2 linked regions of the Limibacter armeniacum genome follow. The protein of the gene in region 1 binds, or shares a complex with, the protein of each later gene. Links are inferred from orthologs where the notes say so. Each region holds a gene or a part of one and is shown on either strand. Other genes may lie near its edges.

The links. Proteins that work in one complex are often made in the same cells at the same time.
Region 2: the proteins of secY (region 1) and secA are in contact, whole or in part, in a crystal structure (PDB 3DIN), measured with the Thermotoga maritima proteins. The link is inferred for Limibacter armeniacum from one-to-one orthologs. Residues at the interface, in WP_004081795.1 of Thermotoga maritima: Glu108, Gly109, Glu110, Glu111, Ala236, Glu237, Arg238, Arg239, Ile240, Thr241, Ile242, Gln243, Tyr244, Ala245, Arg246, Arg247, Val248, Thr249, Gly250, Arg251, Arg252, Val253, Tyr254, Gly256, Ala257, Ser258, Thr259, Tyr260, Leu261, Pro262; in WP_004082002.1 of Thermotoga maritima: Glu261, Ala262, Arg263, Lys300, Ala301, Arg302, Thr303, Ile304, Ile305, Leu323, Tyr324, Asp325, Pro326, Val329, Ser330, Tyr333, Ile336, Lys340, Phe345, Val349, Glu363, Phe364, Tyr374, Ser375, Gly376, Gly377, Glu393, Ile395, Thr482, Ser483.

Annotation. Positions count from the first base shown.
Region 1 is NZ_JBAJNO010000009.1:3,004,155-3,007,054, reverse strand. It holds secY (preprotein translocase subunit SecY), read right to left. Parts: upstream 2,162-2,900; coding sequence 839-2,161; downstream 1-838. Other genes in the region: rpsE (30S ribosomal protein S5), read right to left, coding at 2,875-2,900; rpmD (50S ribosomal protein L30), read right to left, coding at 2,679-2,858; rplO (50S ribosomal protein L15), read right to left, coding at 2,168-2,614; map (type I methionyl aminopeptidase), read right to left, coding at 66-839; infA (translation initiation factor IF-1), read right to left, coding at 1-64. UniProt on the Escherichia coli protein: The central subunit of the protein translocation channel SecYEG. Consists of two halves formed by TMs 1-5 and 6-10.
Region 2 is NZ_JBAJNO010000009.1:3,141,641-3,147,299, forward strand. Bases 814-4,709 are described here. They hold secA (preprotein translocase subunit SecA), read right to left. Parts: upstream 4,365-4,709; coding sequence 1,014-4,364; downstream 814-1,013. Other genes in these bases: V6R21_RS30815 (hypothetical protein), read right to left, coding at 814-826. Also shown: V6R21_RS30810 (SDR family oxidoreductase), read left to right, coding at 1-159; more of V6R21_RS30815, read right to left, coding at 224-813; V6R21_RS30825 (M16 family metallopeptidase), read left to right, coding at 4,872-5,659. UniProt on the Escherichia coli protein: Required for protein export, interacts with the SecYEG preprotein conducting channel.

The sequences.
Region 1 (2,900 bases):
ACATTGCATTTGAAAGTGCTTCAACGATCGTACCGTCGAGTTGGATGTTTGATTGTTTCGGCATACTAGAATTTGTAAACTTCTTCTATATACTTAAATGTGGTAAGAACTTCTGTCTGATCGTTATGAGCAGCTACTGTATGTTCGTAATGCGCAGATGGCTTTCCGTCTCTAGTACGGATCGTCCAACCGTCAGCATCTTGTACAATACCTTTGCCACCCAAGTTAATCATTGGCTCAATCGCGATCACAAGACCGTTTTTGATTTTCAGTCCTCTACCTCTTTTTCCGTAGTTAGGAACCTCAGGTTTTTCATGAAGACTCTTCCCTAACCCGTGTCCAACCAACTCTCTCACGACTCCATAGCCATGCTTTTCAGCGTGCTGCTGTACTGCAAAGCTAACATCACCGATACGGTTATTCACCTTCATCTGCTCTATTGCCAAATAGAGTGACTCCTTGGTTACCTTCAGCAGCTGCATTACTTCAGCAGAAACATTTCCTACTGGATAAGTATATGCACTGTCTGAGTGAAATCCTTGGTAGTAGACACCGCAGTCAATAGAAACAATGTCTCCATCCTGTAGTCTGTAATCATTCGGGATACCGTGCACTACTACATCATTTACTGACATGCATAGTGACGCTGGAAATCCGTTATAATCCAAGAAGGAGGGGTAAGCCCCATGATCCTTGATAAATTCTTCAGCGACCTTATCAAGTTCCTTGAGACTAACCCCTACTTTGATGTTTTTTGCAACCTCAGCATGAGCACGACCCAAAAGGTCTGCACTTTCACGCATCAGCGCAATATCACTGTCTGTTTTGTAATAAACCATTAGGCCATTGCCACGTTTTGTCTTCCCTTAATGTTACCCGACTTCATCATGCCCTCGTAGTGTTGCATCAACAAGTAAGACTCAATTTGCTGAAGCGTGTCAAGAATTACTCCTACCATGATGATCAATGAAGTACCACCATAGAATCTAGAGAATGTCATGCTTACGCCAAACAAGTGAGCAATTGCAGGAAGCACTGCTACGATCGCCAAGAACAGGGCACTTGGAAGTGTGATTCTGTCCAAAATTACACTGATGAAGTTTGAAGTAGCCTCACCTGGTTTAACACCAGGAACGAAAGCATTGTTTCTCTTCAAGTCATCTGCCATCTGATCAGGATTGATCGTGATAGCTGTGTAGAAATAAGTGAACAGAAGAATCAATAGACCGAAGGTAACGTTATATGCAAGCGACGTAAAGTCAGAGAAGTTTTGAGCAACCCAACCTGCAGCATTACTCTCATCAGCCCAAATGTTTGCGATCAACGACGGCAGGAACATCAGTGACTGCGCGAAAATAATTGGCATTACGTTCGCCGCATTAACTTTCAATGGAATGTATGACCTTTGACCTGTTTTCAGCATTTTCTTCTTTCCTCCAGCTCCTACTACTTGTCTTGCGTACTGAACAGGTATCTTCCTTACTGCTGTTGTAAGCAGTACAACACCCATTACCACGAAGAACAAAGCAATAATTTCTACTACTAGCAGCAGTGAACCACCGCGAGTTGTGAACTCTTGGTAAATTGCTGTAGGGAACCCAGAGATAATACCGATCATGATCAGCATGGAAATACCATTACCAATACCTTTTTCAGTAATTTTCTCACCGATCCACATACAGAACACAGTGCCTGCAGTCAGAATTACCATTGAGGAAATGTAGAACAGCCTTTGGTCGATTCCGATAGCTTCATTAGGGACAGTGGTAGCCAAGTACCCAGACCCTTGAGCCAACGTAATCAGGATGGTCAACACCCTTGTAATTTGGTTGATTTTCTTTCTACCAGACTCACCTTCCTTCTGCAAACGCTGGAAGTAAGGTACTGCCATACCCATCAACTGCACCACAATGGATGCCGAGATGTAAGGCATGATACCAAGCGCAAAGATAGAGGCACGGTTAAATGCTCCACCCAAGAAGATGTTCAGAAAGTCCAAAAGACCTCCTGACTCACCTGTCAGTTTGCTTGGATCAACTCCTGGCAAAACGATAAATGAACCTAATCTAAATACAGCAAGGAAACCCAGTGTATAGAAAATTCTATCCCTGAGTTCCTCAATTGAAAAGATGTTCCTTAGTGTCGTGAAAAACTTTTTCATTGCTCCTTATAGTGTGTTTGCTTTTCCGCCAGCTTTTTCGATTGCCTCTTTAGCTGATGCAGAAAACGCGTGTGCCGATACCTCCAAAGATGCCTTCAGCTCACCTCTACCTAATACTTTCACCTTGTCGTTTTTGCTAGCAAAACCGAATTTGATGAAGTCTTCTGCGGCAAACGAGGTAAGACCTTTGGCCTCCGCAAGTTTTTGTAGTGTATCCAGGTTTACAGGAGTGTATTCAACTCTGAATGGGTTCTTGAAACCAAATTTCGGAACTCGTCTTTGCAGTGGCATTTGACCACCTTCGAAACCGATCTTTTGGCTATAGCCAGATCTAGACTTGGCACCCTTATGACCTCTCGTAGAAGTGCCTCCTCTGCCAGAACCTTGACCTCTACCAACCCTCTTGTTGTTTCGTACAGATCCCGCAGCCGGACGTAATGTATGTAGTTTCATGATCTATTTTCCGATTGAAATATCTCAATAGTACTAACGCATAGACGCAAAAGTACAAAAGATATTATAACTCTTCAACTATTACTAAGTGACTTACTTTTCCAACCATCCCCAAGATCTGAGGTGTAGCTTCGTGTTCTACGGTCCTGTTGATCTTGCCCAGACCTAGCGCTTCGATTGTACGCTTCTGATTTTCAGGCCTTTTGATGGTAGATCTTACTTGAGTGATTTTGATTTTTGCCATCTCCTCTTCGATTTAATTATCCGTTAAACACTTTGCTCAGTG
Region 2 (5,659 bases), 140 kb from region 1 along the record:
TTGGTGTCAGACTTTTCTTCTTTTGTCAATGGTGAGGTGATTACGATTGATGGAGGAGAGTGGTTAAAGAATGGTGGTGAGTTTAACTTCTTGGATGAGTTGTCTTCTGATATGTGGGATGAAGTGGCTCAGCTGGTTAGACAGGCTAATAAAAAATAACTCCCATAAACACAGATTAAATAAAAAAGCGGTGAAGTATCTAATTGCTTCACCGCTTTCTTATTTAATAGCCACTTTCAGTAGCATTATTATCCAAATCCTCTTCTTTTTGAAGTTGGTTCTGACGTTCACTGTCAGCTCTACGCTGTCTCAGACGAGCTTTAGCAAGGTTAATTCTCTCTGAAACAAGAATAGCTGAAGGGAATGCTTTTTTCAACTGAACATGGTCCGCATGTGCATCCAACTTTGTAAAGTAGGTCCCTGCTTTGACCTTATAGTTAGGCTGTTCGTATTCCATACTTACATCAAACATCCCCATATTGTATTTTAGGTTGCTGATGATTTCTTCGGCTTTACGACGATTGGTTCCTGAGAAAATCAATAGCCTGTAACCAGGGATACCACCAAGTTCTCTTTGGGCCATTAGTCCTAGTTTTTCATCAACTTTACTGTTGATATAGCCTTCGGGAACACCTTCTGCTGAAACCCCGGTTTCAGTTGATACAGACGATTGATTGGTCGTATCAGGATGATAACTTACTCGATATTTCGTAAGGTCCGTTTTAAACAGGTCATCGTAATTAGCAGAGGCCCCTTTTTGTCCACTTTTACAGGCTGTAAATAGTACAGGCAGTAAAAAGGTTATGTAAATTAATATCTTTTTCATGTTTGTGTAGATGCAAAAGTAAGGGTATAATATTTAGACAAAGGTATAAATTTTATGCCAATGCATCAGTTTGTAACGTAATGGATTTGTGAAAAGCTAAAAACAGAACAATTTGAATGTGAAGGGATAAAAAAAGCGGTTTCTCAAAAAGAGAAACCGCCTTGTTTATCAAGATGAATAGTGTGGTTTAGCTTTTTACAATAATGCACTTATTGTTTTTTACGTCTTGTTCCACACTTTTAAACTTCACATCTTCTTTGACAGTGCCATCACTGTATTTTACAGTTACTCTGTCATTTCTCCCGTACTCTTTTTCTGAGCTGATTGGCTTTGTTACTTCCACAGCAGCTTCAGATGGATCATGTGCTTTAGGAGTTTCCAATGACGAATGAACCTCTGCTTTTTCAGCAGTTACTTTTTCAGCAGGTTCAGGTACTGCATTGGTTACAGGAACTGGAGGTTTCTCCTGAACAGCTATATTGGCTTTGCTCAAGAATGATACACAATCCTCATTTACCTGATTCAGGAAGCTCTTGAACAATTCAAAAGACTCAAACTTAAAGATCAGCAATGGATCTTTTTGTTCGTGAACAGCATTTTGTACCTGCTGCTTCAGCTCATCCATTTCTCTCAGGTGTTCTTTCCATTCCTGGTCAATTACAGCAAGCGTAATGTTTTGCTCCAGAGTTTTCACTAGCGCTTCACCTTCCGTCTCTACAACATCCTTCAGGTTAGCAGTGATTTGCATCATGTGTCTGCCGTCAGTAACAGGAACTGCAATGTTTTCAACTACTGCACCTCTTTCTTCAAAAAGCTGCTTGAATACTGGCAGTACTTTTTCAGTCAGCGCTTTATTCTTAGCTCGGTATTGATCAATAGCTTCTTTGTATAGCGCTACCGTGATTTCCTCCTCATTCATTTTGTGGAAATCATTCTCTGAAATCTTTGTATGAACAGCCAATGCTTTCAAAGCGTCCAGCTTAAAGCCTTCAAAGTTACCTTGATGTGTTTCAGCGATAAATTGAGCTGCATCAAAGAAAGAGTTCATGATATCCAATTGTAGACGCTCACCAAACAGGGCGTTTCTTCTACGGCGGTAGATTACTTCACGTTGGTAGTTCATTACGTCATCATATTCCAGCAGTCGCTTACGAATAGCAAAGTTGTTTTCTTCTACTTTCTTCTGCGCTCGCTCAATAGATTTTGTAATCATTGAGTGCTGAATAACCTCACCTTCTTCTAGGCCAAGGCGGTCCATTACACTAGCAATACGATCTGAACCAAACAGACGCATCAGGTTATCTTCCAAGCTGACATAGAATTGAGAGCTACCTGGATCACCTTGACGACCTGCACGACCTCTCAACTGGCGGTCAACACGTCTAGATTCGTGTCTTTCTGTACCAATAATAGCCAAACCTCCAGCATTTTTAACTTCATCAGAGAGTTTGATATCGGTACCACGACCTGCCATGTTGGTTGCAATTGTAACGGTGCCTGGCTGACCAGCTTTCGCTACAATCTCAGCTTCCATTGCGTGGTGCTTAGCGTTCAGTACTTGGTGCTCGATGCGACGCATCTTCAGCATACGGCTCAGAACTTCCGAGTTTTCTACTGATGTTGTACCTACCAGTATCGGTCTGCCTTGCTGTACCATATGTTGGATTTCTTCAGCAACAGCATTGAATTTCTCCCTTACAGTTTTGTAAACCTTGTCTTGCATGTCTTGACGTGCAATAGGTCTGTTGGTTGGGATAGTTACAACGTCCAGTTCATAAATTTGCCAGAACTCGCCCGCTTCAGTTTCTGCTGTACCTGTCATACCCGCAAGCTTGTGGTACATTCTGAAGTAATTCTGCAGTGTAACTGTAGCGTATGTTTGTGTAGCAGCTTCGATCTTAACGTTCTCTTTGGCTTCCAATGCTTGGTGTAGACCGTCAGAGTAACGACGTCCTTCCATTACACGACCAGTCTGCTCATCGACAATCATTACTTTGCCTTCAACTACGATGTAGTCAACATCTTTTTCAAACAAAGTGTAAGATTTCAATAGCTGCTGGACTGTGTGGATACGCTGAGTTTTGATTTCGTAGTCAGCGATAAGTTTGTCCTTTGCTTCAACCTTTTCCTCATCTGACATTTGAGGATCTTTCTCGATAAGATCCATTTCTGTACCTAGATCAGGAAGTACAAAGAAGTTTTTATCGTTTCCACCTGTAATAACATCTAGACCTTTTTCAGTCAGGTCTACTGTATTGTTTTTCTCTTCAATTTTGAACAGCAACGGCTTGTCTGCCTCTGGCATCAGCCTGTTGTTGTCCGCCATATAGATGTTTTCTGTCTTTTGCAGGATTTGCTTATGTCCAACCTCACTCAAGTACTTGATAAGTGGTTTGTTTTTTGGCAGACCTCTGTGTGCTCTAAGCAATGCCAGACCACCTTCCTTGGATTCACCAGCAGCAATTTGCTTTTTGGCATCTGTCAGGAAACCTTGAACTAGCTTACGTTGCTCTTCAACAAGCTTAGCTACCATTGGCTTCAGCTCGAAAAACTCATGTTGGTCACCTCTTGGTACAGGACCTGAGATAATCAATGGTGTACGAGCATCATCAATCAGTACGGAGTCAACCTCATCGACTACAGCGAAGTGGTGGTCACGTTGTACCAGTTCCTTTCTGTTGCGGGACATGTTGTCACGCAGGTAGTCAAAGCCAAACTCGTTGTTTGTACCGTAAATAATATCTGAGTTGTAAGCAGCAATTCTCTGAGGAGAGTGGGGTTGGTGCTTATCGATACAATCTACGCTCAGTTCGTGGAACTCGAAAAGTGGTGCATTCCACTCAGAGTCACGCATAGCAAGGTAGTCGTTCACTGTAACGATATGTACACCTCTTTTTGCTAGCGCATTCAGGTAAGCAGGAAGTGTTGACACGAGTGTTTTACCTTCACCGGTCATCATCTCAGCAATCTTGCCTTGGTGCAATACAACGCCACCGAACAGCTGTACGTCGTAGTGGACCATATTCCATTCTACTTCGCTACCAGCAGCTAGCCATTTGTTGCTCCATACTGCTTTGTCGCCTTCGATTGTAACGTTAGGGCATTTTGCTGCCATCTGCTCGTCATACATAGTAGCATTGACAGTCAGCTTTTTATTTTCTGTAAGCCTGCGGGCTGTTTCTTTTACTACCGCAAAAGCTTCAGGTAATATATCATTTAGAACTTCTTCCAAACGAGTGTTACGCTGTTCTTTCAGCTTATCCACCTGCTTGAAAAGAGCGTCTTTCTCAGAAGCGGAAGCTGCCGGGTTCTCTGCCTTTTCATTTGTTTCCGTGATCTGAGCGTCAATCTCACTCAGTTCTTGCTCGATGCGGGCAATGAAATCCTTGGTTTTTTGGCGGAGTTCCTCGTCAGTAATGTTTGAAAGTTTGGTGTATTCTTCCTTAATCTGATTAACGATAGGCATAATCTCCTTCAAATCCCTCTCGGACTTTGTCCCAAAGATTTTCGAGATAGCCTTGGTGATTTTATCTAGCATATTATTGTTGTGTGACGATTGACAAACGAAAACAGCAAGTCGTTTTGCTTTTCCTAATGTGCAAATTTACAAATAAGTAATTACATTTTTTATCTGAAAAGGGCAATCAATAAACTTTCGCAACGGTTGTCAAGGTATTTTATACGATATGTAGGAACATGTAAAAATAACAGAGCCCTAAAATAATCTCAAGATAAATGATTGTAATAAATACACAAGAAGTTTAAGTGCTTGTAAACTTGGTAGATATGGTTGTGTTTTGAACTGATGAGTTAAAAAATTCATCAAAAGGAATTGTCATTTTCTGCTTAATAAAAATTTAACCTTTCCTAGAAAAAATATTACTTAAAATTTGCTAAAACATCACTTTTGCCTTCTAAGCTGATAGTATATCTTGGAAATTTCTTATTTATCTGCCTATCTTAAGAGTGTCAATGCAACGATTTTTTCTTCAAAGTTGCAATCTGTACAACGACAATTATTTATACCCTTAAACCCTAACTTTCTATGCGAAAGCTACAATCGCTGATGATGACTGCTGCTATTTGCGGTGTCTTTGCTTGTGAAAGACCTTCGGAAATGCAGCAAAAATATGAAACTCATACAGCTACTGAAGGTGACTTCACTTATGAGTACGTGTCAAATGACCCACTGGGAGCAAGAATCTACACATTAGATAACGGACTGAAGGTTTACTTGAGTGTCTACAAAGATGCACCAAGAATTCAGACTTATATTGCTGTCAAAGCGGGAGGAAAAAATGATCCGTCAGATGCTACAGGTCTGGCTCACTACCTTGAGCACATGATGTTTAAAGGTACTTCCAAAATTGGTACGCAGGATTTTGAACAGGAGAAAGTATTGCTGGATAGTATTGAGCGTATGTTTGAGCACTATCGTACACTGGAAGACCCTGAAGAAAGAAAAGCGTATTATACTAAAATCGATCAAGTTTCTAATGAAGCTTCTCAGTTTGCTATTGCCAATGAGTATGATAAGCTGGTATCTCAAATGGGAGCTAAAGGTACGAATGCGTACACAACAACTGACAGAACAGTTTACGTAAATGATATTCCCTCTACAGAGCTGGAAAAATGGCTGAAAGTTGAAGGTGAGCGCTTCAGTATGATCGTTAACCGCTTGTTCCACACGGAGCTGGAGGCTGTTTATGAAGAGAAAAACCGCTCATTGGACAACGACCAATGGAAGGTTTACGAGACGCTGATGTCTTCACTTTTCCCAGAGCATAAGTATGGAACACAAACTGTAATTGGAACAATTGATCACCTGAAGAA